Regions from separate parts of the Arthrobacter sp. Soil_C_49 genome, predicted to be linked through region 1. Evidence: predicted binding sites of a transcription regulator. Region 1 holds the regulator's gene; the other holds the start of a gene.
The links. Region 1 encodes LexA, which represses DNA repair genes until DNA is damaged. Its sites were predicted from a motif close to TCGAACANNTGTTCGA; they were not measured.
Positions count from the first base shown of each region.

Region 2: AC3A4Z_RS19430 (shikimate dehydrogenase) is a predicted target of LexA. The motif match lies at 1,803-1,818, and genes of this name have one in related genera.

Region 1 covers NZ_JBDGJZ010000020.1:37,896-41,336, forward strand. The annotation lists gene AC3A4Z_RS21730 (histidinol-phosphate transaminase) at 1-838, opposite strand, end outside; gene AC3A4Z_RS21735 (LysM peptidoglycan-binding domain-containing protein) at 908-1,264, opposite strand; gene lexA (transcriptional repressor LexA) at 1,646-2,380, shown strand; gene AC3A4Z_RS21745 (ATP-dependent DNA helicase) at 2,446-3,441, opposite strand, start outside.
Region 2 covers NZ_JBDGJZ010000015.1:80,972-84,412, forward strand. The annotation lists gene AC3A4Z_RS19420 (MFS transporter) at 1-705, opposite strand, end outside; gene AC3A4Z_RS19425 (IclR family transcriptional regulator) at 935-1,762, shown strand; gene AC3A4Z_RS19430 (shikimate dehydrogenase) at 1,913-2,794, shown strand; gene AC3A4Z_RS19435 (bifunctional sugar phosphate isomerase/epimerase/4-hydroxyphenylpyruvate dioxygenase family protein) at 2,794-3,441, shown strand, end outside.

The DNA of each region.
Region 1 (3,441 bases):
TCAAGGCTTCACGGTGCTGAAGGGCTGCCAGCGCGGTGGCCTGCGTGATGGCGGAAAGGTGGTACGGGAGCCGGACCAACCGCAACGCGTCGGTGACTTCGGGCGCCGCGGCCATGTAACCGAGGCGGGCCCCCGCCAGGGCGAAGGCCTTACTCATGGTGCGCGAAACGATGAGCCGCTCACGGCCAGGCAGGAGGGTGAGCGCACTGGGCGTTCCGTCATGGGCGAACTCGTGGTACGCCTCGTCCACAATGACGATCGTCTGGCTGGCCTCGCCGGCCTCGTACACGGCCTCGACAACATCGAGCCCAAGGCCGGTTCCGGTGGGGTTGTTCGGGGAACAGAGGAAAACAATGTTGGGCTGCAGTTCCTTGACCTGCAGGGCGGCCGATTCAGCGCTAAGGCCGTAGCCCTCCGCCCGGTCGCCCACGATGTATTCGGTGTCCGTGCCGCTGGCCAGCAGCGGGTACATGGAGTACGTGGGCGGGAAGCCAAGTGCAGTGCGGCCGGGTCCGCCGAAAGCCTGGAGGATCTGTTGGAGTACCTCGTTGGAACCGTTGGCCGCCCAGATGTTCGTCTCGTCTAGGCCGTGCCCCAAGTACTCCGCCAGGGCCTTGCGCAGTTCGGTAAATTCCCGGTCCGGGTAGCGGTTCAGGCCTGCGGCAGCCTCCGTTACTGCGGCACTGATGGCCGCGCGGACATCCGCGGGCACGCCATGGGTGTTCTCGTTGACGTTGAGGAGGATGGGGACATCCAGCTGGGGGGCGCCGTAGGGGGTCAACCCACGAAGGTTGTTGCGGAGGGGAAGCCGGTTCAGGCGCTCTAGCTGGTCATTCACCTGAACAGTTTAGTGCCCGTGCAGGAGACCGGAAAATGTGACGGTGCCCTGTTCGCGCTCAGCGTGCAGCTAGCGTGTGGGCACGTACAGCTGCTGGCCGGGGTGGACCGCGCCGGCACTCAGGTTGTTGAGCTGCACGATGTCCGCCACGACATCGCGCGCATCCCGCCCGGGATCAACGGTTCCGGCGATAGCCCACAGGGACTGGCCCGGCTGCACGATGACCGTGACCGTGGGGGTGACCGAAAGGTCTGCCGCCGATTCCGAGGCCTTTGCCGGCGAGTTGAAGAAGCCGGCAAGGGAAAGAAGCAAAGCCGCCAGCAGGACCAGGGGGATGCCGATCAGGACCACCTTCCCGCGGCGGGTCAGCCGCAATGGCGGCAGGGGTGCAGGACGCTCCGGCTGCCGGCTGGCCGGCTGCGACATGAGTTGATGCACCGAAAGAAGCTGCGGACGTGAACCCTGTGAAGCAGATGTAGCTGACATGAACTGAGCCCTCCTGGACCTGACCGTGCTGCCCGATGTTCCCTCAGCGCCGCGGCCGCTGGATCCGGAACTGGTCCGGGTTTTCGAACGGCTTCACGCTGAGTAGAACAAATGTTCGAACTTTGCTTTCTCTGTTTTAGCACTTATCAACGAATAATGTCGAGACTCGCTAGAACAAATGTTTGAAAATGCCAAGTGGCTGGCCTAGCTTTGAAGACAAGAACAACCACCTCTGAAGTTGATCAGCAGGGTCTGACAATTACGGCGGCTACTCCGGGTCCAGGCCGCAAAGCCGGGGCAAACTGAAAGGCATTGGCGAATATGGCAGCAGCAGCCGCCGGGGGCAGGGCAACCTCCCAACCGAAGAAGACCGCCAAGGGCCTGACGCCGCGGCAGAAGAAAATCCTCGAGACCATCCAGCGCTCGGTCAATGACAACGGTTACCCGCCGTCCATGCGGGAAATCGGCGACACCGTGGGCCTCGCGAGCCTCTCCAGCGTCACCCACCAGCTCTCGCAGCTGGAAAAGCTCGGCTACCTCCGCCGCGACCCTAAGAGGCCTCGCGCCATGGAGGTATTGATGCCCCTGACGCTGGATGGAGGTGCGCCCAAGGCGGCAACGGAGCCGTCCAGCCTTCTGCCGGGCAGCAGCGCCACGGTGACCGAACTTCCCACCGCCATGGACACCGCCATGGTTCCCCTGGTGGGCCGGATCGCCGCCGGCGGTCCCATCCTGGCCGACCAGGTGGTGGAGGATGTCCTGCCGCTCCCCCGCCAGCTGGTGGGCCAGGGAGAGCTGTTTATGCTCAAGGTCGCCGGCGATTCCATGGTGGACGCGGCGATCTGCGACGGCGACTGGGTGGTGGTACGCCGCCAGGCGGACGCGGCCAACGGCGATATTGTCGCAGCGCTGCTGGACGATGAAGCTACCGTCAAGACCTTCCGCCAGCGTGACGGCCACACCTGGCTGCTTCCGCAGAACACGCAATACGAACCCATTTTGGGCGACCACGCCACCATCATGGGCAAGGTTGTCTCAGTGCTCCGCTCGCTCTAGTCGGCCCGGTACGGCCGTCTTGCCGGCAGCGCGAAGGCGCTGCCGGCAAGGCGTAGGCGTTTCCGTCAGGCGTTCTCCTGCGCGAGCCGCTCAAGTGCCGCGATCGCCGTCGTACGGTCCGTTGTGGACCAGAAGGGCGGCATCGCGCCGCGAAGGAATCCGGCGTAGCGTTCGGTGGCCAGCCGGGAATCCAGTACCGCCACCACGCCTTTGTCCCCGGTGGAGCGGATGAGGCGGCCGGCTCCCTGGGCCAGGCGGATCGCAGCGTGGGTGGCCGAAACAGACATAAAGCCGTTGCCGCCCGCCTGCGCCACAGCGCGGGACCGTGCAGTCATCAGGGGATCGTCCGGCCGCGGGAACGGAATCCGGTCAATGACCACCAGCCGGCAGGACCCGCCCGGTACATCGACGCCCTGCCACAGGGACATGGTGCCGAACAGGCAGGTGTCGGGTTCGTCCGCGAACTGTTTCACAAGCGCCGTCATGGTGGAATCGCCCTGGCACAGGATGGTCATCCCCAGCTTTGGCCGCAGCACATCGGCTGCTTCCTCTGCCGCGCGCCGGGACGAAAAGAGGCACAGTGCACCGCCGTTGGATGCCTGGATCAGGGCTTCGAGCTCTGCCAGTGCCTCCGGCGACACGCCCCGGCCCGGCTTGGGCAGGTGGCCCGCCACGTAGAGGATGCCCTGCTTGGGATAGTCAAAAGGTGAGCCGACGTCAACACCGGACCAGCTCGGCGCCCCCTCCCCGACGAGGCCAAGCCCGCCCGCTGCGGGCTCGAACGCCGAACCGATGGCCAGGGTCGCCGACGTCAGCACCACTGTGTGCCCCGCGAACAGGCCCTCCCGCAGGCGGCCCGCGACGGAGAGCGGGGCTATGTTGACCAGCGCAGGAGCCGTCTCGTCCGGTTGGGAATAGCCCTGCTGCGGGTCAAACGAGCTGGCCCGGGAGAACCACACCACTTCCCGGTTCTCCCGGCCTGCCAGTAGTCGTTCACAAAGTTCCAGGATGAGCATCAGCCGGGAGCGCGCAAGCTGCCGCCCGCCGTCGGCCGTTGTGCT
Region 2 (3,441 bases), on a different contig from region 1:
GGGGAGCTTGGAGATCTGAGCCGTCTTCTGGGCTTCTTCGAAAGCCGGCGGCTCGTGCAGGGTGCGGCGGATGAAGAAGGCAACGATCACCACGACGGCGCTCAGCCAGAACGGAATGCGCCAGCCGATGCCGTACTTGATCTCGTCCGGGAGGGCCAGGACGGGGATGAAGACGAGGGCGGCGAGGATCTGGCCGCCCTGGGTGCCGGTGAGGGTCCAGGAGGTGAAGAAGGAGCGGCGGTTGTCCGGGGCGTGTTCCAGCGTCATGGAGGAGGCGCCGGCCTGCTCGCCTGCAGCGGAGAGGCCCTGGCAGAGCCGGGCGAGGACCAGCAGGGCCGGGGCCCACCAGCCAACGGTGTTGAAGTCCGGCAGGCAGCCAATCAGGAAGGTGGAGGCGCCCATGAGGAGGAGGGTGAACATCAGAACCTTCCGACGGCCCACCCTGTCGCCGAAGTGGCCCAGGATGACGGCACCGACGGGCCGTGCCACGTAGGCGAAACCGAAGGTGGCGAAGGACATGATCGCTGCGTTGGCGTCAGCATCCGGGAAGAAGACCGTGGGGAAGATGAGGGCAGCGGCGGAACCGAAGATGAAGAAGTCGTAGTATTCGACGGCGCTGCCCAGGAAGCTTGCGAGGGCTGCCTTCTTCGGCGTCCCGGCCGGGGCAGCGATGCCTGGCCCGGCGGACGGAAGTATCTGGCTCATGGAGTTCCTTTGATGTGACGACTTTGTCGCGGATGGATCGGGGGCTTCAGCCGGCATGGCCCAGGTGTTGCCTTCGGGCGGCACGGCTGCAGTGGCGGGAGAACCCGGACAGTAGCCACATGGTGGAAGCTACTTGTGCGATACAGCAATGATGGCTGTGAGGGCAGTCACTTGTCAACAAAATAATCATTGGGTAGCAATAGCTCTCACAATGTGGCAACATCGAGGTATGAGTGTGAACCAAGACACAGCGCCCGATGATGTTGCCGCTGACGAAAACCCGCCCAAAGCAGGGCGGCCCGCCGACCGCACCGACATGGTGGGCAAGGCATTGGGTCTTCTGGTCCTCCTGGGCGATGAGCCCCGCGGCGCCAGCGCCGCGGAAATCTCCCGCCGCGCCCAGCTGCCCTTCAGCACGACGTACCGCCTCCTTGGCTCGCTGACGCGGGACGGCTTTGTGGACTACGAGCCGGATGGCCGCCGCTACCACCTCGGTCTGCGGATCTTCCAGCTGGGCCAGCGGGTCTCCAACCACCACGGCTTCGCCGGAACGGCCCTCCCCGTCCTGCGCCGCGTGACCGAACAGACCGGTGAGGCCACCATCCTCAGCGTCCGCGACGGCCACCACCACCTCACGGTGAACAAGGTGGACGGGCCGCAGATGTTCCGGGTGACCAGTGACCCCGGCCACCTGGGCTCCCTGTCCACTACCGCCGTCGGAAAAGCCCTGGTGGCGTTTGCCGAGGTTGCGGAGCGCGAAAAACTCCTGGCGGAGCTTCCGCTCGAGCCGCTGACGGAGAAATCCATCACCAACAGGGATGATTTCCGCGCCGAAATCGAGTTGGTCCGCCGCCGCGGGTTCGCCGTGATGGATGAGGAAAACGAGCTTGGCATGCGCGCCGTGGCCGTTCCGCTGCTCAACCACCAGGGGCACGCGTTCGCTTCGCTGGCCACGGCAGTTCCGGTTTTCCGCCTCAGCCTGGAGGGCCTGGAGGCGCACGTCCCGCTGCTCCAGGAAGCGGCGGCCGAGCTTGCTGCACGGCTGCCGCAGCGGTAGCGCTGAGCGGCCCAAGGATTCTGCCACTCATGTTCGTATGTAGAACAAGAGTGCGAGAAGTGAACAAATGATGTACCGTAATTTCCATCACCCCGGCAGCGCACCCTCCGCAAGGAAGCTGCCAGGTGCCGTATCAAAGGAGCTGCACGGATGAGCAATCGAACTGAGTCCTACCTGGTGGGACTGGTCGGCGATGGCGTGATGCCGTCACTCACCCCGCCCATGCACGAACGCGAAGGGGACGTGCAGGGCCTGCGCTACCTGTACCGTCCCATCGACCTGCTGGAGCTCGGCCTTCCCGGCGAGTCCGTGGGCCAGCTGCTGCAGAGCGCCCGCAGCCTCGGTTTCAACGGCCTGAACATCACCCACCCCTGCAAACAGCTGGTCCTGCAGCACCTGGATGAAGTGTCCCCGGACGCGCTGCGGCTGGGAGCGGTCAACACTGTGGTGATCGAGGACGGCCGCTTCATCGGCCACAACACCGACTTCTCCGGCTTTGCCGCAGCCCTCGCCGCCGGCCTCCCCGGCGCCAAGCTGGACCGCGTGGTGCAGTTGGGTGCCGGCGGCGCCGGTTCCGCCGTGGCCTACGCCCTCCTCACCGCCGGCGTCCGCCGCCTGCACCTGGTGGACATGGACGCCGCCCGCGGCGCTGCCCGGGCTGCCGAGCTGGCCGGCTTCTTCCCGGACAGCACCGTCACGGCACACACGACGGCGGAGCTGCCGCAGCTGATGCCCCTGGCCGACGGGCTGGTGCACTGCACCCCCGTGGGCATGGCCGCCCACCCCGGGCTCCCGCTGGACCTGGACCTGGTGGAGCCACGCCACTGGGTGGCGGACATCGTCTACCGCCCCATCGAGACCGAACTGGTCCGCGGCGCCCGCGCTAGGGGCTGCGAGGTTCTTGACGGCGGCAGGATGGCCGTGGGCCAGGCCGCCGACGCCTTCCGTATCTTCACTGGCCTCGAACCCGACCCGGACAGGATGCGCAGCCACTTCCTGGAGCTTGTGGCCGCCGAAGAGGTGGCCGCCTGATGCGCACCGGAATCGCCACCGTCTGCCTGTCCGGCACGCTGAAGGAAAAGATGCAGGCGTGCGCCATTGCAGGTTTCGACGGGATCGAAATCTTTGAACAGGACCTGGTCACCTCGCCGCTGAGCCCCGAGGACGTGCGGACCATGGCCGCTGACCTCGGCCTGGGATTGGACCTCTACCAGCCCTTTCGCGATTTCGACGGCGTCACCCCGGACCTGCTGAAGGCCAACCTCCGGCGCGCCGAGGCGAAGTTCAGGCTGATGTCCCGGCTGGGCATGGACACCATCCTTGTCTGCTCGAACGTCGCCACCGCCACCATCGACGACGACGGCCTCCGCGCCGAACAGCTCTCCGAACTCGCGGGGCTGGCCGCGGACCACGGCGTTAAGGTGGCGTACGAGGCCCTCGCGTGGGGAAAGTACGTCAACGACTACGAGCACGCCTACCGCCTGGTGGAGATGGTGGACCACCCCAACTTCGGTACCTGCCTGGACTCCTTCCACATCCTGTCCCGCGACTGGGACACTGCGCCGATCGAGAAGATCAACGCGGACAAGATCTTCTTTGTCCAGGTGGCGGATGCGCCCAAGCTCTCCATGGACGTCCTGTCCTGGAGCCGGCACTACCGCGTGTTCCCGGGCGAGGGC